DNA from 2 places in the Selenomonas sp. FC4001 genome. Region 2 is predicted to be linked to the other one. Evidence: riboswitches for the same ligand, from Rfam matches in the RefSeq annotation. Region 2 holds a riboswitch; the other holds the start of a gene.

Region 1 (11,134 bases), on a different contig from region 2:
CAGAGAGCGCCTCTTCAAGCTGCGGAGAATCGCTGTACTCCAAATCGAAAAAGAATATATATGCGCCAAGTTCCGTTCTGGCAGGGCGCGACTCGATACGGGTCATATTGATGCCCCGCTGGGCAAACTCCTTCAAGACCTCAAAGAGCGCGCCGGCCTTCTGACCGTCAATCTGGCAGATGACCAATACTTTTTCCTTGGGCAAAAAGCTCAAAGCCTGTCGCCCCACCTGGAAAAAGCGGGTGCAGTTGGCGGCACTATCCTGAATCTCTGTGGCAATGGGCACAAGTCCCAAAAGTTCTCCGGCTCTGGCCGTGGCAATGGCGGCACTGCCAGAGTCGGCGGGAGCTTCGGCCACAATCTCCGCCGCCCGCGCAGTGCTGGCCACTTTGATAAGCTCGGCCTGCGGGTAATGCTGCAGCAAAAAGTCCCGGCACTGAGAAATGGGCTGGGCGTGAGAATAAATCCTCTTAATCTCACCCCGGCGCCGCGCTAACAACTGATTATGGACAGGCCAGATAAGTTCCCGCCAAACCGTCAGCCCCTCACTGCGCGCCAACGTATCCAGCGTGATATTGATGGCGCCCTCCAAAGAATTTTCGACCGGCACCAGCGCCGAATCCACCTCGCCATTTTCCACAGCCTGCAGGCAGTCAAAAATATCGGCAAACAGCACCAATTTATAATCCTCACCCGTCTGACGCTTCAAATACACCGCCGCCGCCTCACTATGGGTTCCCGCCGGCCCCAGCACGCCCAAACTCATCGCCATAAACACGCCTCCAGAATCTCAACAATTGACAATATCATAGCATAACAGGAATAAATTAACAAGCATTTCCATAAAAAGTTACAATCAGTATATTGTAAATAAACATTTATACTAAAATAATACAATACAAAAAAGCAGCTAAAAAAGTCAACTGTTTGAGCACAGCGAGTTTTGACTTTTTTTAGCTGCCTAAAAGGAAAAAATGATTTCAGCCGCAGAGCGAAGCAATGGCGCAATAGCTATCCCGCCCCGCCAAGTACCGCGAATATCAATCACTCAAATCCTGTTTCAATTTTAATAAGTCCGGACACAAATCCCCAATGGAACTAGCCAAATCATCCTTCGGCTGCAAAATATCGAGCACCGGCTGCATGGTCTTGCGGAATTTTTCATCATCCTGCATAAGCACCAATATCGCACTGGTATTGATGGCATCTGCGAGCGCCGTGTGTTGAGTGCCCTCAAACTGATGGTCCATGGCCCCCAAAGCATGTTTCAGCGCCAGATTATTATGAAGCCCCAACCGGTCATCAAATACCTGCTGCAAGTCCACCCAGCGGCTGTCCAGCCACTTCACATCAAAATCCGGCAGTTTGAAGCGGCATTCCTTTTTGAGCTGTTTGATATCGGACATGCTCCAGGAGTAAATCTGCGTTTCCTCCTCGCCAATCCAATCCACAAACCGCTGAAACGCCTCGGCATAATGAGCTTTGCCATCCACCATTTCCTGCTTGATACCCGTGAGATTCGTGATATGCTTCTTTATCTTGCCATACTCCGGCTCCACATAACACTGGAACTCGGCTTCCTGTTGGAAATTCTCATCCAGCCGTACCGCGCCGAACTCGATAACCTCCTCTTTCATCTGCCGCTTGACTTCACGGAACTCCCGGTCTACGGGATTCATTTCCAAATCTATGACAACGTACTTCATTAAAACTCCCTGCGCTTTCCTTTTTCGTTAACTATATTATTCTACCGAAAAGCGCTATTTCCTTCAATACATTTTGCTTACAGGCCGCACAAAAAACATACCAACTGCGCTGCGCCCTCGTCATCATCAATATCATACTGGCGCAGAGAAGTCTCCCCATGCTCGCCGCTGCTGAAAATGGCCACGGTATCTTCATCCACAATGACCTCGCCAAGCCCTCGCCACAGGGAAATCTTGGGGATGGTTCCATGACTGCGGCTCTCGATAATGACCAAATCCACATCCGTCAGCCGCCCAGCAATCTCCATAAGACTGGCCCGCTGCTCCGTTTTTTGCTGGATAAAATACCCTTCCGGCGAAACCACCGCCACACCATCAGCACCTGCCTGCTTGAAACGGTAACTGTCCTTGCCTTCCTCGTCCACATCATAGCCGTGGCAGTCCCCCTTCACCACGCCGACCCGCAGGCCGCGCTCCTTGAGCTTAGGGATAAGACGCTCGATAAAAGTGGTCTTGCCGGTATTGGACTTAGGCGCTGAAACCGTCACCAAGGGAACCTGTCTTTTTTCATTAACCAACCGTCCCTGCACCAGCCGAAAATCTGACGGCCTGTTCACATTGAAAAACGCATCATTATCCCCTAATTCCACCAGCTTATGCGGAACACTATCAATCACCTGACCGATTTTATAATCGCCACGCTGCAATGCCGCCTCCACTGTGGGGAGCAAATCCCGATGATAAAGTCCCGCCAAAGGCTGCCGTCTGCCGTTCACCACCGGGATAATGGCCATTTCTCCTCGGGCTTCTGCGAGCAGCGGCCTGATAACCTCATAGCGGAACAACGGCATATCGCAGGACAAAGCCAGTGCATACTCTGCTTGCAAATGCGCCAGCCCCGCACGCAGGCCTTCCAACGGCCCTGCCCCCTGCCGTTTATCAGCCACCAGCGTAAGTCCATACCACTTTGCCAGCTCGAATAGTCCTTCTGCCTGATGACATTCTCCGCACAGATACGCTTCCGCAAAAGACAGCTGCGCCGTTTTTTGCAAAGTCAATTCCAACAAAGAGCAGTTATCCACCGTGAGAAATCGCTTATCCTTCCCCATGCGGGAACTTTTGCCCCCGGCAATAATCATTACGCCAATATCTGCAAAATCCATATTGTTACCTGCCGCCTTATTGATGTTTATGCTCGTGTCTTGCACACTCGCTATCTTCCCCCCGCAGAATGTCGATACCGTGTTTAAGCGGGGGCAGGATAAAGTCCAGGCATTCTTCCACGGCTTTTTTGCTGCCGGGGAGGTTGACGATTAAACTACGGCGGCAGATGCCGGCCTGCGCACGGCTCAGCATAGCCCGGTCCGTTATCTTCAGCGACAGGGCACGCATGGCCTCGGGAATACCGGGAGCCAGACGCTCGCACACAGCGAGCGTAGCCTCGGGGGTAATATCCCTAAGGGAAAAGCCCGTACCACCGGTGGTGGCGATAAGCGCTATACCTTTGGCCGCCAGTTCCCGCATTTTATGTTCCAGCTGCGCCTGCTCGTCGGGAAGGATTGCTTTTTCGACCACCGTATAGCCGTTAGCCGTTAGAATTTCTGCCACCTTCGCGCCGCTTTCATCCACACGTTCACCACGGCTGCCCTTGTCGCTAGCCGTGATGACAGCCGCTTCCAAGGGCATTTTCTCGCCGGACTGCACCAATTCCAGCTCATCCCCCACTTTGACTTCACCACCATGGAGCACCCGGCCGAAGATTCCCTCCCGGGGCATAATGCAATCTCCTACCTGCTGGCGAATGGCACAGCCCTTGTGACATTCCTTGCCAATCTGGGTGATTTCAAACCAGACTTCCCCGGCTCTGAGGCGGGTGCCAACTGGCAGTTCCTTGAAGCGGAAACCTTCAGCCACGATATTTTCCCCGAAGGCGCCGAACTCCACCTTGACGCCTAACTTGCGGAAATCCTCTATCTCCTGCAAACCGAGGAAGCTGACCTGACGGTGCCATTTTCCCGCATGGGCATCGCCTTTAATACCCCATTCCGTTTCAAAGACAACTTTATCCACCTGCGTCTTAAGTGTACCTTTTTTCTCGCTGGTACACAGTGCATGAATCTTACCCATCAATTAGCCTCCCACTTGATACATGGCGCGGCTGTCCCGCGCGGTATTGAAATGATCCGTAAATAAATGTTCTGCTGGTTTGCGGTAGATGGCCTGCCGCAAAGCCAGCTTCAAGTTCTCATCACTGATGCCGCTTCGAAGGAGTTGCCGCAAGTCCAACCCATTTTTCTGGTTCAGGCAGAGCTTCAAAAAGCCCTCGGCGGTGAGCCGCACCCGATTGCAGCTGCTGCAGAACTTATGCTCCATGGCATCGATAAAGCCCACCTGCCCGGCAAAGCCTGCGACCTTATAGTATTCCGCAGGCCCCTGCAGACGGTCAACCTTCTTCCCCACAGGGTGCAAAGGCCCATAGGCTTTTTCCAGCCGCTCCTGCACCTCATCCATAGGCACGCCGCGATAACCGACTTCGTAAGCACAGCCAATGGGCATGAGCTCAATAAAGCGCACCTTCACAGGATAATCCCGCGCCAGTGCCGCCAATGCGGGAATTTCCGCATCATTGACTTCATAGATGGGCACGCAGTTAAACTTGATATTCGTGAGTCCCAAAGACATTACCTTTTCCAAGCCAGCCTGCACCCGCGCAAAAAGGGGACGGCGGGTAATCTCTACAAAGGTGTCCGGATTCAAAGTATCCAAACTGATATTCAGCCCGGTAAGTCCTGCCTTTATCAAGTCTTGTCCCAGTTCCGGCAGCAGCACGCCGTTGGTGGTCAGCACCACCTGTTCAATGCCGGGCACCTGCCGGATATCATGAATCAGCTCCGTGATATTGCGCCGCACCAAAGGCTCCCCGCCGGTCAGGCGCACCTTTTTTACGCCCAATGCGGAAAGCCCCCGCACAATGCGCAGGATTTCCGCAAAGGTCAGAATATCCTCGTGCCGCATCTTGCTCACGCCCTCTTCCGGCATACAGTAGCGGCAACGCAGATTGCAGCGGTCGGTCAGCGAAATGCGCACGTATTCAATTTTTCTCTCGTATTGGTCTTGCATAAAATCCAATCCTTTATTTCACGCGATACAAGCGGACGATGTCCACTTCCGTCTCCTTGGCCAGTTTCCCCGTACCGGCGGGAATGTCCACAAAGGCATTGCAACCCACCACGGAAAAGAGGCTCCCAGACGCGTGTTGTTCCGGCAGACGCACCTTGCCGTTTTCGTAATAAGCACGGATAAAGCGCCGCCCCTTGCTTGCCTTGGGGAATTCATCCGTGAGCACCGCTTGGGCGCGTTCCGGCAAAATCTTTTCATTGCCGCTGATTTTGGAAAGCACCGGCACCGCAATGAGTTCAAAGGTGGCATAAGCCGCAAAGGGATTTCCCGACAGGGCAATGCCCAACGTATCGCCCATGGTATAAGCAAGCGCCGGCCCGCCGGGCTTCATGGACACACGCCAGAACAAACGCTGGCCTACCTTTTCCACCACGCCGTGCATAATATCCTTTTTGCCCACGGAAACGCCGCCAGTGGTCAGGAACACATCCACTCTGTCCTTGTACCCGGCGATAACCTTGGCCGCCTCCTCCACATCATCCGGCAGAATACCCACAATCTCCGGGGAAAAGCCCAGTTCCTGCAGACGACTGGCCAATAGATACAAATTGCTGTTATAAATCTTGCCGGGTGCGAGGGGCTGACCGGGCTGCAAGAGTTCGTCACCGGTACTGGCAATGGCAATGCGCACATTCCCCAGCACCTTCACCGTGGCAAAGCCCATACTTGCCAATACGCCAATATGGGCCGCCGTCAGTTTTGTGCCCTTTTTCGCCAGCTTCGTGCCCTTGCGGATGTCTTCCCCGGCATAGCAGTAGTTGGTATATGGCGCAATGCTGAACGGTACGGTGAGTTTATCCCCCGCAGCGGTCACATCCTCCTGCCGCACCACGCAGTTACAGCCCTTTGGAATAGCCCCGCCGGTCATAATGCGCAGGGCGGAACCTTCTGGCACCGCCTTGTCAAAGAAATCTCCGGCACATTCCTCGCCGATAATCTTAAAGACCTCGGGATTATCCGCGCTATGCCCTGCCGTGCTCTCCGCCGCAAAGGTATAGCCATCCAACGGGGAACGGTCAAACGGCGGATTGTCAAAGCCAGCCTCATAATCCTCTGCCAGAATCCGTCCCAACGCCTGCAGCAAAGGCACTTCTGCCACCGCCGATACCCTATGGCAATGCTCTTTCAGTAATGCCACGGCTTTTTCCAACGATAAATCCTGCATCTTTATTCCCCCTTAATGCTGGAATCCGCAGACGGGATAATGGCAGACCTTGCAGTTCATGCAAAGTCCCCCAATGCCGAAATGGCGGATTTCCCTGCGCGTTATTTTTTCCCCGGTAATCACGCGGGGCAGAATCAAATCAAAAATCGTGCGGCCTGCGTACATGACACAGCCCGGCAATCCCATAACGGGAATCTCGCGGCCATTCTTTTGTACATAGCCCAACAGGAACATGGCGCCGGGCAAAGTCGGTGCTCCATAGGTCACAATCTCCGCGCCCGCATCCCGAATGGCAGCAGGCGTGCGGTCGTCCGGGTCAACGCTCATGCCGCCGGTGCAGATAACCATGTCCATGCCCAAGTCAATGAGGTCTTCGATATGTTTCTGCGTGTGCTCTGCCACATCATCTGACAGACGATGCTCATTGATGGTCAGACCAAAGGCTTTTAATTTGCTCGCAATCACCGGCGTAAAGGTATCTTCAATGCGTCCCAAGAAAACTTCCGTGCCGGTGGTGACCACACCGACTTTGAGATTTTGCCGGTAAGGGCGCAGGCGCAAAAGCGGCTCACTGCCTGCTACTTTCTTAACCTGCTCCATTTTATCCTTCTTGATGACCAGCGGAATCACCCGCATGCCCGCCAGCTTCTGCCCAGCTTTCACCGGCATATTCTGGGGCAGCGTGGCGATAGTCACATCATCCAGCTCATTGACCTCATCAAATCTTGATTCATCCACCTGAAAGACGCCATCCACCAGAGCCGTAAGTTCAATCTTGCCCTCTTTGGGGTCAGAAGCTGTCATATATTCGTTCTGACAAAGCTGCCGCAGAATTTCCGCCGCATCATTTTCATGCAGCATGGTTTCGTCATTTTCCCAGACAAAGATATGGTCCTTGCCCATGGACAGCAGCACCGGCACATCCTCTTCTTTTATCACATGGCCCTTGCGGAACCGGGCGTCCTTGGTTACGCCCTTGATAATCTGAGTCAAATCATGGCAGAGAATCTGCCCCACCGCATCCTCGGTACGCATTTCCTTCATCGTATACGCTCTCCCATCAAAAAAGACTATCCTCTCCATACGAAAAGGATAGTCCTCGCCTGATGCCAGATACTAAAATGGATACCCCTTTTCAAAATGGAAGGTCCTGCCGTTTCCCGCAGGGCCCCGGCGCAATATCATAGCCGCAGGCCTTAGATATTTTTGCTCGGAGTTTTATTTGTTTGCTCTTATTGGATATTATACACTATTTTATGAAATTGTGCTTGTGATTTTTGTTACATTCTTGTATACATAACTTTACACCTTGACATGTCAAATTTTCCATTTTATAATGACCTCATAAGCAAACAGGACAACGATGTCCCCAAGTGTCAGGTACCGGACGCTTGGGGATTTTTGCGTTCATTGCGTTTGGGGACAAAGGCGTCCGTAGTGCAAGATTTCTGCGCTATGGGCGCTTTTCCTGTTTGCGGGACTTATTGATGTATTACCATGGAAAGGATGATTGTGATGATTGATACTGGCGATACGGCCTGGGTGCTCATCAGTGCCGCCCTGGTCTTCATAATGACTCCCGGCCTTGCTTTCTTCTACGGCGGCATGGTGCGGAGCAAAAACGTTTTGACCACCATTATGCAGAGTTTCTTTGTTCTGGCCCTTATTTCCGTTGAGTTTATCGTCGTAGGTTACACCATGGCCTTTGGCCCGGATGTCAACGGCTTTATCGGCAGCCTGGATAAACTAGGGCTGGCTGGTGTTGGCCTGCAGGTTTTGGAAGGCAGCACCATCCCAGAACTGGCCTTCGTAGCCTTCCAGTGCATGTTTGCCGCACTGACTCCGGCTCTTATCACCGGAGCTTTTGCCGAACGCATGAAATTTGCTGCTTTTACCGTCTTTATCCTCCTCTGGGCTATCTTCATCTATAACCCCATGGCTCATTGGGTATGGGGCGGTGGCTTCCTGGCTGAGCTGGGTGCCCTGGACTTTGCCGGCGGCCTCGTTATCCATATTCTCTCCGGTGTGTCCGGCCTGACCATCTGCCTGCTGTTGGGCAAACGTCACGGCTATCAGCACACGGCTATGCTCCCTCATAATCTTCCCATGACGGTTCTTGGTGCAACTCTCCTCTGGTTCGGCTGGTTCGGTTTTAACGCTGGCAGCGCCCTTGGCGCCAACGCTCTGGCCGCCAACGCCTTCATCACCAGCCAGGCAGCAGCAGCTGCTGCCGCTGTTTCCTGGGTGCTGGTTGAATGGAAACACAATGGCAAGCCCACCATTCTGGGTGCCGTCTCCGGCTCCATCGCCGGCCTTGTAGCCATCACTCCGGCTGCCGGCTTCGTGGCTCCCATGCCTGCGGTAATCATCGGTCTCATCGGCGGCGTGGTCTGCTACTTCGCCGTAGCTGTCCTCAAGGAAAAACTTGGTTATGATGACTCTCTTGATGCCTTCGGCGTTCATGGCATCGGCGGCACCTGGGGTGCTATCGCTACCGGCCTCTGGGCCACCACGGAAGTCAACCCCGATGGTGCCAACGGCCTCTTCTACGGTGACACCCATCTGTTCGTCGCTCAGCTCATCTCCATCGTAGTGGCTTACGCTTTGGCCGTTGCCGGTTCCTTCGTGCTCTATCAGCTGGTCCATGCCTTTATGGAAACCCGCGCTGACGAAGCGGAGGAACTTACGGGCCTCGATATCATCGAACATGGCGAGCGCGGTTACACCCGCGGCGTGCTGACCTCCAGCCCGCTCCTCGGTTCCTTTGAGACTTCCAGCGAAATGCTGGCCAACACGGTAATGCAGATGAATATGGAGAAAGGATGATTGCCATGCTGACAAAAATCGAAATCATCACCCGTTCCACCAAACTCGATGACTTGCTCCGCGCCCTGAACAAAATCGGGGTCATGGGCATCACCGTAAGTCAGGTTTTCGGCTGTGGCCTGTCCAAAGGTCATCAGGAAGTTTACCGCGGGAAAAAATACGACGTAAAGTTAGTGCCCAAAATCAAAGTGGAAACCGTGGTTTCCGAAATTCCCGTGGACAAGGTGCTCGACACCTGCGAGCGGGTACTGCGCACCGGCCAGTTCGGTGACGGCAAGATTTTCGTCACCGAGCTCAAGGACGCCGTCCGCATCCGCACCGGTCAGCACGGTGATGATGCCATCCGGGATATTCCCGGAGAAACAACCGGAAGCATCAGTGCTTAAAGCCTGTGCTCATACATAAGACCAACAAGAAGAGAGGCGCTACCATGATAGCGCCTCTCTTCTTGCCTTCTCCGGACTAATCTTCCCCATGCCAATTAAGTGTCACCGTAACCCAGCCATCCTGCTGGCAAAAATTGCATTGCGCCTTGTACTTGCGGATAAAGGTCCGCAGCGCTATCATTCCCGTACCATGTCCTGGCTCTTCGTTATAGGGCAGTCCGTCACGGTCAAAGAGCAGCGGTTCCTCGAAACGATTAGCCACCGACAGAACAAACCGTCCTCCCTCATATTGAGCCAACACCTTAATCTCACGATTCATGACCGGCTGTTTCATGCTGGCATGCAGGGCATTTTCCAACAAATTCGACAGCACAATGGCCATATCCGTATCCATGCCGGCCATCTCCTTGGGCAGACTGATTTTCTGCTGCAACGGGATTTCCAGATTGCCCAGATGATAATGATAAATCGACAGCGTCGCATTGATGAGGTCATTGACACAAAATTCCCGAATCGTCGTGCGTTCAAGCTCCGCCGCCTGCTTTTCCACCAATTCCTTTGCTTCACGGATACGCCCACTGTCCAGCAGTGCACTGAGCAAGCGGGTATAATGAAGCATATCGTGACGCAGAACCCGCAAGGTCTGACGACGTTCCTCCGTCAGGCGCGTGTACTCTCTCAAGGAATAAAGCTGCTGGGCCAGCATATTGTTGCGGCCGATTTCCGTCATATGCTCAGACATCTGATGGGCCGCTTTGAACACCAGCCGGAAAATCAGGAAGAAAAATATCGGCAGGGCCAGCCGCCCGACCCGCTCAGGCACGCTGTGATAAAGCTGCCCATCCAGCCAGGGCAGGGCATAGGCGAACAGAACCATCAGCGGCATCAGAGCAATGTAGAGGCCCAGATGACGGAATTGGAAAAATCGCTGCGCCAGTACCAATGTGCTAAACCAACGGCGTTCCAATGGAATCAGCAGCGTAAATAGCACGAGATAACAACTGATTATGGCCAGCATATGCATGCGTTCACCATAATCAGCCGAGAGTACCGCCCCCACGACAAAACCGCTGATGGTATGCAGGAGTACCGCAAACAGGCTCTGCATGCCGAGCACGTACAAATGCTGCACAAAGTCCCGCGGAATGCAGTAATAAGAAATCAGGAAGAACGGCACCCAGCCGAAAGCTACCAGCAGCTTGAAGCGCAGAACTTCTCCGTCGTCCATGCTCATAATGGCTGCATAGATAGCAAACGCCAAAATGCCCCAGCTTACTGCCAGCTGCACCAATTTGCGCCGCTGAACAACGGTAACTGTTTTCGCAAAAGGCAGATAGCGAAGCCAGACACCGGAAAACTGCAGAAGCACCATCATTAACGCCAAAAAATACTCCATTCTCATCCCTCGCCTTCCGAGCTGCAATTCCCTGCATTTATATTTTAACCTAAGTATAGATTTCTCGCTACCTTTTTGCTAAAATTATAATTAGATTAAATTTTCACTAATTTATTCGACAAAGGGGGAAACCTCACTATGGATTTTCTACCGAAAAAACGCCGCAGCATAATGGCTGTAGATGACGATATCATCAATCAGATGACGCTGGAAGCTATCCTCAGCGTCAATTACGACTTCACCGCAGTGTCCAGCGGACCTGAAGCCCTGGCCCAGCTTCCCAACCAATCTGTAGACCTCATACTCCTGGATATCAATATGCCGGAAATGAATGGTTTTGAGGTACTGGCGGCCCTGCAAGCAAATGAGGCCACCAAGGACATTCCCGTCATCATACTTACGGGGGACTCGGACCAGGAAACCGAGGTGCAGGGCATTCAGGCCGGGGCCTTTGACTTCGTCCATAAACCCTTCA
Region 2 (11,134 bases):
CAGCTGCCATTTCAGATAGCTATCCAGCGCCGAAAAGGGCTCATCGAGCAGCAACAGTTCGTTATCCGCCGCCAGAATTCTGGCCAGAGCTGCCCGCTGCTGCTGGCCCCCGGAAAGCTCATGGGGATAAGCTCCCGCGAGGCCCTCCAGCTTAAACCGGGCCAGATTCTCTGCCGTCCTGCGCTGTTTTTCCGCACGGCTGCCGCCAGCTACAAAGGCGATATTTTCCGCCACGGTCATGTTGGGAAAGAGCGCATAATTCTGAAAGAGATAGCCCACCTTACGCTGCTGTGGTTTTAAGTTTATGCCCGCTTCGCTGTCGTAGAGTACGCGGCCGTTGAGCACAATCCTGCCCTTGTCCGGTTTTTCCAAGCCCGCAATACATTTCAGCGTCATGCTCTTGCCGCAGCCCGAAGCCCCCAACAGGGCGAACACCTCATCACGCAGGGAAAAATCGGCCTGCAGGGTGAAATTGCGCAGCTGCTTTTCGATATTTACCATCAGCTCCATAAGGCCCCTCCCTTCGTCTGCCGAGCCAGCCACCAGTTCAGCAGCAGGACGAAGAACAGCGAAAAGGCCACGATAATCATAGCCCACTGTCCGGCCAAATCGTAATCATTGGCCTGCACAGCAGCGTAGATGGCCGTGCTCATGGTCTGGGTTACGCCGGGAATATTGCCGGCGAACATAATGGTGGCCCCAAATTCCCCTAAAGCGCGGGTAAAGGATAGTACCAGCCCGGCCAGAATTCCGCCCCGGGCATTGGGCAGCAGAATATGCCAGAAGATGCGCCAGTCAGACACGCCAAGCGTGCGGGCCGCACTGATGATATTGGGGTCGAGCTGTTCAAACGCACCTCTGGCCGTGCGGTACATCAGCGGCAAAGACACCACAATGGCCGCGATAACCGCTGCCTTCCAGGTAAAGACCAGATTGATATCGAACTGCAATAAAAATTTTCCTATGACACTGCGTTTGCCTAACAGCAGCAGCAGGAAAAAGCCTACCACGGTAGGTGGCAGCACCATAGGCAACGTAATAACGGCATCAGCCAGCCCCTGAAAGCGGCGCATACGCACCACCAGCAGGGCCAGACCAATGCCGAGAAAGAACGTTGCCACCGTTGCCGTCCCTGCCGTCTGCAAGGTGATAATCAGCGGTGACCATTCCATTTATTTTACCTCAAAACCATATTTTGCAAATAACTTCTTATTATCATCATTGCCCACAAAGTTCAAAAAATCTTTGGCTGCCTCCGGATGCTTGCTGTCCTTCAACATGGCGGCCGGATAAACAATGGGCTTATGACTGCCTGCCGGGGCTTTCGCTGCCACCCTGACTTTTTTCGACACTGCTGCATCCGTAGCATAGACCACGCCGCAGTCCGCATCACCGGTCTCCACCCAGGAAAGCACCTGGCGCACATCGGAACCATAGACGGCCTTAGCCTTTATCGGTTCAAGAATGCCCAGTGACGTAAATACTTCCTCCGCATACTGCCCCACTGGCACGCCCTTGGGTTCTCCCAAGGCAATATGCTGAATATCCGCCCGGGTCAGCTCCTTAAAATCCTGCAAGTTTTTGCCGCCCTCTGCGGGCACAATCAGCACCACTTCATTGATGAGCAAATCCCTGCGGGTTCCCTCGGCTAGCAGCCCATCCTTTTCCAAAGCATTCATCTGCTTCTGGGCCGCCGAGAAGAATAAATCCGTCTGACCGCCGTTCTGGATGGCCTGTTGCAGGGCACCGGAACTGCCAAAGTTAAAGACCACTTTGACTTGAGGATGTTCCTTTTCGTATGCAGCCGCTATCTCCTGCATCACATCGGTAAGACTGGCTGCCGCTGCCACATGCAGCTCCACAGTCCTGTCTTTCTGCTCCGGCCGGCCCTGCTCACTACCGCAGCCCACAATTAGCAGGGATAGTGCTGCCACTATCCAGACCAAAACTTTTTTCATTTGTCTTCAGCTCCTTTTCAAATGAGGAAGGTGCGGCAATTTCTCGCCGCGCCCTGAGAACGCGCTGCGTTCTGGCGCAATATCATAGCCCGATGGCCTTAGATATTTTTGCTCGGAAACTACAGACATTATAGCAGAAAAAAATTGACAGGTCAAAATTGACCTGTCAATTCTTATTACTTATGATGATTTCAGCGCAGATAATCGTCTTCGTCCACGCCCCGCAAGCGGCGGTTAATGGAACTCAATCCACGGTAGATGGTGGTAACATCGAGCTCATCGCCCCGTTTTTCCATGTACTTCTCCAGCTTGCGCTTCACACGCTGCAAAGCGTTGTCGATGGATTTTACATGGCGGTGCAAGTCCTCAGCAATCTCCTGATAGCTCTTGCCATCCAGATAACTCATAAGCACCTTCCACTCCAAATCGGAGAGGATTTCTTCCATCTTCTTTTCGATATCCACGAATTCTTCCCGGCTGATAACGAGTTCCTCCGGGTCCGTTACCTTCGCCCCCGACAGCACATCCAGCAGGGTTCTGTCCGAATCCTCATCATAGATGGGCTTGTTGAGAGAGATATACGAATTCAGTGGAATATGCTTCTGCCGGGTGGCCGTCTTAATGGCAGTGATAATCTGCCGGGTCACACACAGCTCTGCAAATGCCCGGAAGGACGACAGCTTGTCATTGCGAAAATCCCGAATCGCTTTGTAAAAGCCAATCATGCCCTCCTGAATGATGTCCTCACGGTCTGCCCCAATCAAAAAATACGAACGAGCCTTAGCGCGCACGAAATTACGATACTTGTTAATCAAGTAATCGAGTGCCGCCTTGTCATTGTTGTCTTTGATTGCGAGCAGAATATCTTCATCCGTTAGTTTGGCGAATTCACTGTAGATTTCTTCGACGAATAAATCTTCGGTAGTTTGTTCTGCTTCCATCGCACGTTCCCCTTTACTGAAAACTTCCCCAGTTTTCACTTTCTTACAATCCCCTAATACGACTTGATTATAACTCTATTCCCTTGCCAAAGTCAAGAAAGGTTTCGGGACTCAAGTCCCTATAATACATATTCCCCAATATGTATTCAATTTTTCTTGGCTAAACGCTGACGCATGGATTCATACATCAGAATAGAGCCTGCCACCGAAGCATTGAGGGAGTTAATTTTGCCGACCATGGGCATCTTGACGATAAAATCGCACTGTTCCTTGGTAAGGCGGCCCATGCCCTTGCCTTCACTGCCCACCACGAGGACCAGCGGCCCCGTGAGGTCAGCCTCATAATAATTCTGGCTGCCGTCCATGTCGGCACCGGCCACCCAAAAGCCTTTTTCCTTCAACGCTTTCAGCGTTTGGGAGATGTTGCCGATACGGGCCACTGGCACGTATTCCACAGCCCCGGCCGAAGTCTTGGCCACCGTGGCCGTAAGTGGCACACTGCGGCGTTTGGGAATCAGCACGCCATGGACGCCTGTTGCGTCAGCTGTACGCAGCAGGGCGCCGAGATTATGCGGGTCTTCGAGTTCATCGAGCAAGAGCAGGAACGGCGGCTCCCCGGCAGCCTCTGCCTTGGCTAAGATATCTTCAAGTTCGGCATAGGCCACAGGTGCTACATAGGCCAGTACGCCCTGGTGGCGCAGACCTCCGGCAATGGATTCAATCTTGCTGCGTTCCACAAACTGCAGAATGATGCCGCGTTCCTTGGCCAGAGCTGTGATTTCACTGACCTGACCTTCGCGGTCGCCGTCAGCCAGCAGAATCTTGTTGATGCCACGGCCAGCACGCAGGGCTTCGGTCACGGCATTGCGGCCAATCAGCACATCTTCGGGCAGTTCCCGCTGGTTTTGGCCGTCCTGATTTTTGCGGGCTTCCTGGGCCAGTACCTGACTGGTCAATTTTTGACGGGTCAAATTTTCCCGATTTGCCCGCTCTGTGTAAGCATTTTTCCGGGTTCCTTCGCGCCCCGTTTTCTTATTGTCGCGTTTTTTATTGCGTGTTACATCTTTTTTGTTATCGTTTCTCATTGTTTTATTCTTTCTCCCGCAGTTTCAGCATTTCACTGAGCTTGCCGCAGGTCATGGCCCCTTCCGGGCAGCGGCCGGTGTTGACGCAGCTGGCCCCGGCATTGAAGAACAGGGTCGGTGCCACCTTCTTGGCTTCAGCCAGCATCTTATAGGCCATATCGCGGATTTCCCACTGGGCCCGGTTACAGCAGCGCAGATTGAAGAAGTGCATAAGACTGCGGGCATTCATGGTCACGAGAATCTTCGTCTCCGTGGCATTGGCCAGCACATAGCGGGCATCTTCCTTGGGCACGCCCATTTCCGTCAGTTCGTCATAGGTCTTACGGATTTCTTCGAGCAATGCTTCATATTTAGCCAAAGCTTCCGGCTTTTCCGCAATGGAGGGCGGCGTGATGTACTGGAAGCCATGCGCAGCCACATAGCGCTGGGACTGCTGGTCATAGGAAGCGATGCGGTGACGCACGAGCTGATGGGTCAGCACACGGCTCACACCTTCAATGCCGAAGGTGAAGCTGGCGTGTTCGAGGGTGGAGCCATGGCCCAAAGCCACCATGCGGCGCACCATTTCCTTAACCTTCTCATCGCTTAACTTCTCCGCCAGTTCCTCTGCACCGCTGGCGGAATAACAGAGGCGGGCAGCCATAGCCACCGCCCGCTCCGGCTCCGGCGTATAATTTAAGAGTTTTACTTTAATCATGATTTCTTCTCCCGAATTTCCTTCATCATAGCCTGGGATATAATCTGGAAAGACATTTCCGCAATCTCATAGAGCCGTTCATTCTGCTCAGAAAGATAGAGACTGCCCAGCAGGGCCTCAAAACCGGTACTGGCATGGTACTCAGCAACCGAGGCACTGCGCGGAGCATGGCTCTTGGCATTGCGGCCCCGGCGGTAAATGGCCTTCTCCTCCTCCGTCAGCTTGTCCTCGATGCCCTGATAGGCTTTGGCCTGCCAGACCGCCGAAACCATCTGGGCGCTGAAGGAGTGCAGGGCCTGTACCTTGGCCTGCTCGTAGGACAGCAGGCGGGTACGCATATAGAGATGGAAGTAAGCATCCCCCACATAGGCCAGCACCAACGGGTGAAGCTGCTTTACATCCACATCTTTGTAACGCTGGAGTATGCCCCCGTCGCCGTCCGGCTGGAACATCATTTCCACCAGCATCTTAAAATGGTCAAACTTCATGCCTTTTTCCACCGTACTCCATTGGGGGTATCTTCGAGGATTACCCCAGCTTCTTTGAGCTCATCGCGAATCTTGTCCGCCAAAGCCCAGTTCTTTTCCTTGCGGGCATCCTGACGGATGTTGATGATTAAGTCCATGAGCTTATTTGCCAATTCATCATCAGCGGCTTCATCCTGCTCGAAGATGCCGATAATGCCCGTCATAAGCTTGTAGCTTTCTGCCACCTTGGCAAAGTTTTCGCTGTCGAAAGCTATGCCCTTGTTCATGACATCCTGATAGTAGATGTTGATATCCTTGGACAGGGCAAAAATCTGGCTGATGGCCAGTGCCGTGTTGAAGTCATCATCCATGGCCTCATGGAATTCCTTGACGTAACCGGCAGCCTTTTCAGCCAAATCCTTAGCCGTATCGCTAGAACCGGTCTTGGCCAGCAGTTCGTCCATAAAGCCCTTGGACTGCGCCAGACGATTGAGGCTGGTCTGTGCTTCCTTGAGGCGCTCGTCGCTGAAATCCAGCGGGCTTCTGTAATGGGTCTGCAGGATGAAGAAACGCACGACTTCACCCGGATATTCAGCGAGGATATCCTTGACCGTAAAGAAATTGTTCTTGGACTTGGACATCTTCTCGTTGTGAATCGTGATAAAGCCGTTATGGAGCCAATACTGGGCAAAACTGTGTTCATCCCCAATGCAGGCCTGACTCTGGGCAATCTCATTTTCATGGTGCGGGAAGATAAGGTCACTGCCGCCGCCATGGAAGTCAAATTTCTCACCGAGATATTTCAACGACATCGTGGAACACTCGATATGCCAGCCCGGACGGCCTTTGCCCCAGGGACTGTCCCAGCTCGGTTCGCCGGGCTTGGCTGCCTTCCAGAGGGCGAAGTCCATGGGATGTTCCTTGCGTTCATCCACATCAATACGGGCACCGGCCTGCATGTCTTCGAGTTTGCGGCCGCTCAATTTGCCATAGCCGGCAAATTTTTCCACGCGGTAGAACACGTCACCATTGTCCACAGCATAGGCATAACCCTTGTCCACGAGTTTCTGCACCATGGCGATGATGTCGGGAATGGTTTCGCTGACGCGCGGATAAATATCCGCACGCTTGACATTAAGCGCATCCATAGCCTTGAAATAGGCGTCAATATAACGGCCGGAAATGTCGCTCCACTTCACGCCTTCTTCATTGGCCGTGCGGATAATCTTATCATCCACATCCGTGAAGTTCTGGATATAGCGCACCTTATAGCCTTTATGGGCCAGATAGCGGCGAATCACGTCCCAGGTCACAAAGGGACGGGCATTGCCGATATGGGGATGGTTATAGGGCGTAACGCCGCAGCAGTAAATGCTGGCCTCCCCCTCTTTCAAGGGTTTGAACTCTTCCTTACTGCGGCTCATGGTATTGTAAACTTTTAACATTGAGATTCTCCTTTAGTTCAGGCCTTTTCGATACCTGCCACCGCATAGGCGGAGATACCTTCCTCACTGCCGGTAAAGCCCAGCTTTTCCTCAGTGGTAGCCTTCACGTTCACCTGGTCTAATTCAATCCCCAGCACACGGGCGATATTCTCGTTCATCTGGGGGATAAAATCCTTCATCTTGGGCTTCTGGGCTACAATCGTAGCATCCACATTGCCGGTGACATAACCTTTTTCCTTGATGAGCTCTGCCACATGGGCCAGAAGCTTCATGCTGTCAGCCCCCTTGAATTTAGGGTCCGTATCGGGGAAATGACGGCCAATATCACCTAAAGCCGCCGCCCCGAGCAGGGCATCTGCCACCGCATGGAGCAGTACATCTGCATCGGAATGGCCCAGCAGGCCCAATGTATGGGGAATTTCCACCCCGCCGATAATGAGCTTACGGCCTTCCACCAGACGGTGAACATCGTAGCCCATACCAAATCTAGTCATTATTCTGCCTCCTTTAGCCAAGCCTCACGGGCAGTCTTAGCCGCCGCCTGCAGGCTGCGGGCCTCGTCCTCTGCCGTACACTTCAGGAACGCTTCTGCCACCAGCAAATCCTCCGGGGTGGTCACTTTGATGTTGCGGTAATCGCTCTGCACCACCGCCACAGGAGCACCGATACGCTCCACGAGGCTCGCGTCATCCGTCCCCAAGAAGTTATCGGCCACAGCCGCTTCGTTGGCCTTTATCAGAATGTCCTTGCGGAACCCCTGCGGCGTCTGCACTTCCCAAAGGGCGCTGCGCGGCGGTGTATCCACTACGAGACCTTCCGCATCCACCACCTTGATGGTGTTCTTCGCCGGCACCGCGGCAATGGCCCCGCCCTTAGAACGGGCCGTATCAATCACCGCCTGAATGGTCATGACGGTCACCATCGGCCGGGCCGCATCATGCACCAGTACCACATCAGCGGACGCTGCAACCTGCTGCAGGCCGTTGTAGATGGAATACTGCCGTTCACTGCCGCCAGCCACTACCTGAAAAGGCTTTAAGCCGCTGACCTTTTGCAGTTGCCCTTCCACTGCCGTGACTTCATCAGCAGCCACCACGACGATAAGCTCGCCCACTTCTTCCACTGCGGAAAAAGTCTTTAAGGTGCGCACTAAGATAGGCTCTCCCCCCAAGGTCAAGAGCACTTTATTTATACCAGCCTGCATTCGTTTTCCCTGCCCGGCGGCGGGGAAAATAACACTGACCATGCAATCACTCCTAAGAAATTAAGCCTTCCCTCCGAGGGGAAGGCTCTGTTCATTAATTTTTCGGCTTGGCAAAAATCATTCTGCCCGCCGCCGTCTGCAGGGCAGAGGTCACTTCCACTTCGATGTTTTCGCCCATATAGCGATTGCCGTTTTCCACGACAATCATGGTGCCATCTTCGAGATAGGCAACCCCCTGGCCTGCCTCCTTGCCGGATTTCACGATGCTTACCTGCATATTCTCACCCGGAATAACCACAGGCTTCACCGCATTGGACAGGGCGTTGATATTGAGTACCTCCACGCCTCTGAGCTGAGCCACTTTGTTGAGGTTGAAATCATTGGTGATGATTTTGCCCCCGACCTGCTGGGCCAGCTGCACCAGTTTGGAATCCACTTCGGGAATATCCTCGAAATCTTCCTCGGTGATTTTTACCTTCATACGGCTTTCCTGACGGATTTTCTGCAGGATATCCAGCCCGCGCCGTCCGCGTACCCGCTTCAAGGCATCTGCCGAATCGGCAATATGCTGCAATTCCTCCAGCACAAAAACCGGAATCAACAGCGTGCCTTCCAAAAAGCCCGTTTCACAGATGTCAGCAATGCGGCCATCGATAATCACGCTGGTATCCAGCAGCTTATAGCTGGGCTGTTCGTTTTTTTCCACTGCCGGCGCCTTTGGCGCTGCTGCCTGCTTAGCTTCCCGGATTTTGACCATTTCCTTCATGAATTTCGGGATAAAGTCAAAAATGCCCACCAGTTCCGAGCGCTTTTTAATCATGATATGAATACCAAGGTAGCCCAGCACAATGCTGAACACAACGGGGATATACTCGCCCACCACGGGAATCTTGGAGAAAGCATAACCCAGCAAATTTGCAATAATGAGTCCGATAAGTAAACCAATAGCACCAGCCACCACATCATGCGTAGGCATTTTGTTGAGCTGGGCCTCCACAAACACGGCAAAACCTTTGAGCTTGCGGATAAAGAAGGGAGATAACAGGAACCCCAGAACGGCACCGGCTCCGGCACCAAAGAGGATGCTCAAAAAACCTGCCAGTGACAGTTTGAAAATCCCCATCTCCGTTTTCAGTATCTCCGTACTGATGAAAGAGGTCAATAGCGGCGTGGCCATATTGAGAAGTGCCCCACCGGCAATGGCCAGCAAAAGGATAATGAAAAAACGTAAAACACGGTCTAACATACATTCACCCCCTTTCTTAATGATATACTTGCATAACTTTAAGTATAGTAAATTTTCCCCGCCTATGTCAACGCTAAAGGGGTCACGAGCACAAAGATTTCCTCGTAAAAAAAGAAGGACAGCCAACGAACATCAGCTATCCGAGAATTTAATTTTAGGAATTATTGGCCGCCAGGATGTCATCCATCCAGACTTCTACTTCCGCCGGACTCTTGTCACAGGCATAAACGAGTTCGCTGACCACTATCTGCCGGGCCAAATCGAGCAGCCTGCGCTCACCTGCTGAAATGCGCCGCTCCCGTTCCTGCACAACCAAGTTGCGCGTCACCGCCGCCGCATCACAGATATCGCCGGACTTCAACCGTTCCAGATTCGTATGATACCGCCGGTTCCAGGTGCCCATCAGCCGCTCAGGCTCGTCCTCAAGCACATCACGCACCTCGTCCACCCGGGCTTCCGGAATCACATCCCGCAGTCCAATATTTTCTGCCTTGTCTGCGGGAATCATCACCTTCATATCCCCCAGCGGCATCTGCAGAACATAATAGGACCTGCCTTCACCTAGTACCTCGCATTTTTCGATACCGGATATTACCCCGGCACCATGCATTGGATAGACCACCTTATCACCAATTTGTAACAAGCACCCACCCCCTAAGCAATAACGAATAATAGGAAGACCGTAGCACACTATTATTATTTTAGCACAAAATAATAATTTTTTCAAAAATTATTACAGGGGTGCTTGACTTGCTGGAAGCACCCCTGTTATCTCATTTCTTCGTCTTCTTGTCTTTGGACTTATCGCCGATGATATCCTTGGAGAGAACAGCTTTCTCTTTCACATCCTTGGGCACCATCAGTTTGGATTTAGCCTTCGGCGTCAGGAATACGGTATACTCTTTCAAATCGCTGTAATAAGCAACGGTCTGCAGAATATCTTCGAGCAGCGGATTACCCTGAACCGCATTGTCTTCGAGAACTGCTTTGGCGGTTTCCTGAACCACACCCGTGAGATTCGTGCTCTCGGTCACAGTCTGCCAGGTGGTCTTGTCCACCGTCCACATGTAGCTGATTTCTGCGCGGCGAATGCCCTTGTCCAGATACTTCATCACATTCTTCTGGAATTCTGCATCATCGGCCGTGCCCTTGTCTGCAGGATTGGCCTTATTATAGGCGGCCACTGCATCTGCTACCTTATTGCTGTCCAATTTCACGAACATGGTGCGCTCGGTGTTGGACTCCCGCACCACCTTCACGTCCTTCACCATGGCAATCGTCTCAGCAATTTCCTTGCTGTTTGGCGTGGCAATCGCATCGGTAAGAACAGCGGCCAGACTCGGTGCCTCAAATTTTTCCCACTTCTTGCCCATCTTGTAATAGATGGTCATATTCTTCTTGTCCTGTTCGATGAAGAAGGGGACCTTTTCCGTCAGGGTGCCGCCATCTGCATCATGGAACAGTACATCAAAAGCACCGGCCATACACCAGCCATTTTTTTGATGCTGCGCCATGACATCGAGCTTGGCCTGCCCGGAAGGCACAAAGAAGCTGATGTTCTCACGCATGATGCGGGTATCCTGCGTGACCGGTTTGGTCAGCGCCTCCCGAAAGGCTGCCATATCATCAGCGGCGGCCGCCGGGGCAAAATAGGAACAGCCACAGACCATGGCGCCTAACAAGGCCCGGGAACCGATTTTGAAGAGTTTGTTCATAATCTTCCCTCTTTCCTTAAACGACTTTCACATTGTCCATGGCTATTTAATTCTACTTTTTTTGCCAAAAACCTTTATATTTTTCTGCAAGCAGCCGGCAAAGGCTTATTTATAGATGCGTTTTTCGATGGCTTGGGCCGTTGCCGTGGTGGCCAGGCCCCCTTCACTCGTCTCGCGCAGGCTCTTGGGCAGTGCCTTGCCGATACGGTTCATGGCATCGATGACCTCATCCACAGGGATGACAGATTCTATCCCTGCCAGCGTCATATCCGCCGCCAGCATGGCTTCAATGGCAGCAAAGCCGTTGCGCTTCACGCAGGGAACTTCCACCAGTCCGGCCACGGGGTCACAGACGAGGCCCAAAAGATTCTTGATG

The links. A riboswitch is a leader RNA that binds a small molecule or an ion and turns the genes downstream of it on or off. The one in region 2 is predicted to bind molybdenum cofactor.
Region 1: another riboswitch for molybdenum cofactor. It lies ahead of T320_RS04910 (molybdopterin-binding protein); the one in region 2 lies ahead of modA (molybdate ABC transporter substrate-binding protein).

What each region holds. Positions count from the first base shown of each region.
Region 1 is NZ_JNJF01000010.1:112,547-123,680, reverse strand. Features, by position in the region: gene pheA (prephenate dehydratase) at 1-772, opposite strand, end outside; gene T320_RS04935 (3'-5' exonuclease) at 1,041-1,706, opposite strand; gene mobB (molybdopterin-guanine dinucleotide biosynthesis protein B) at 1,784-2,914, opposite strand; gene T320_RS04925 (MOSC domain-containing protein) at 2,886-3,833, opposite strand; gene moaA (GTP 3',8-cyclase MoaA) at 3,837-4,826, opposite strand; gene T320_RS04915 (molybdopterin molybdotransferase MoeA) at 4,840-6,051, opposite strand; gene T320_RS04910 (molybdopterin-binding protein) at 6,064-7,095, opposite strand; molybdenum cofactor riboswitch at 7,164-7,279, opposite strand; gene T320_RS04905 (ammonium transporter) at 7,567-8,877, shown strand; gene T320_RS04900 (P-II family nitrogen regulator) at 8,874-9,263, shown strand; gene T320_RS04895 (sensor histidine kinase) at 9,340-10,659, opposite strand; gene T320_RS04890 (HD domain-containing phosphohydrolase) at 10,798-11,134, shown strand, end outside.
Region 2 is NZ_KL370793.1:153,333-164,466, forward strand. Features, by position in the region: gene T320_RS10390 (sulfate/molybdate ABC transporter ATP-binding protein) at 1-510, opposite strand, end outside; gene modB (molybdate ABC transporter permease subunit) at 501-1,172, opposite strand; gene modA (molybdate ABC transporter substrate-binding protein) at 1,173-1,958, opposite strand; molybdenum cofactor riboswitch at 1,954-2,088, opposite strand; gene sigH (RNA polymerase sporulation sigma factor SigH) at 2,150-2,899, opposite strand; gene rlmB (23S rRNA (guanosine(2251)-2'-O)-methyltransferase RlmB) at 3,046-3,984, opposite strand; gene thyX (FAD-dependent thymidylate synthase) at 3,989-4,681, opposite strand; gene T320_RS10420 (Mini-ribonuclease 3) at 4,678-5,169, opposite strand; gene cysS (cysteine--tRNA ligase) at 5,166-6,593, opposite strand; gene ispF (2-C-methyl-D-erythritol 2,4-cyclodiphosphate synthase) at 6,611-7,087, opposite strand; gene ispD (2-C-methyl-D-erythritol 4-phosphate cytidylyltransferase) at 7,087-7,839, opposite strand; gene T320_RS10440 (PIN/TRAM domain-containing protein) at 7,892-9,043, opposite strand; gene T320_RS10445 (CarD family transcriptional regulator) at 9,198-9,686, opposite strand; gene T320_RS10450 (hypothetical protein) at 9,817-10,758, opposite strand; gene sdaAA (L-serine ammonia-lyase, iron-sulfur-dependent, subunit alpha) at 10,864-11,134, opposite strand, start outside.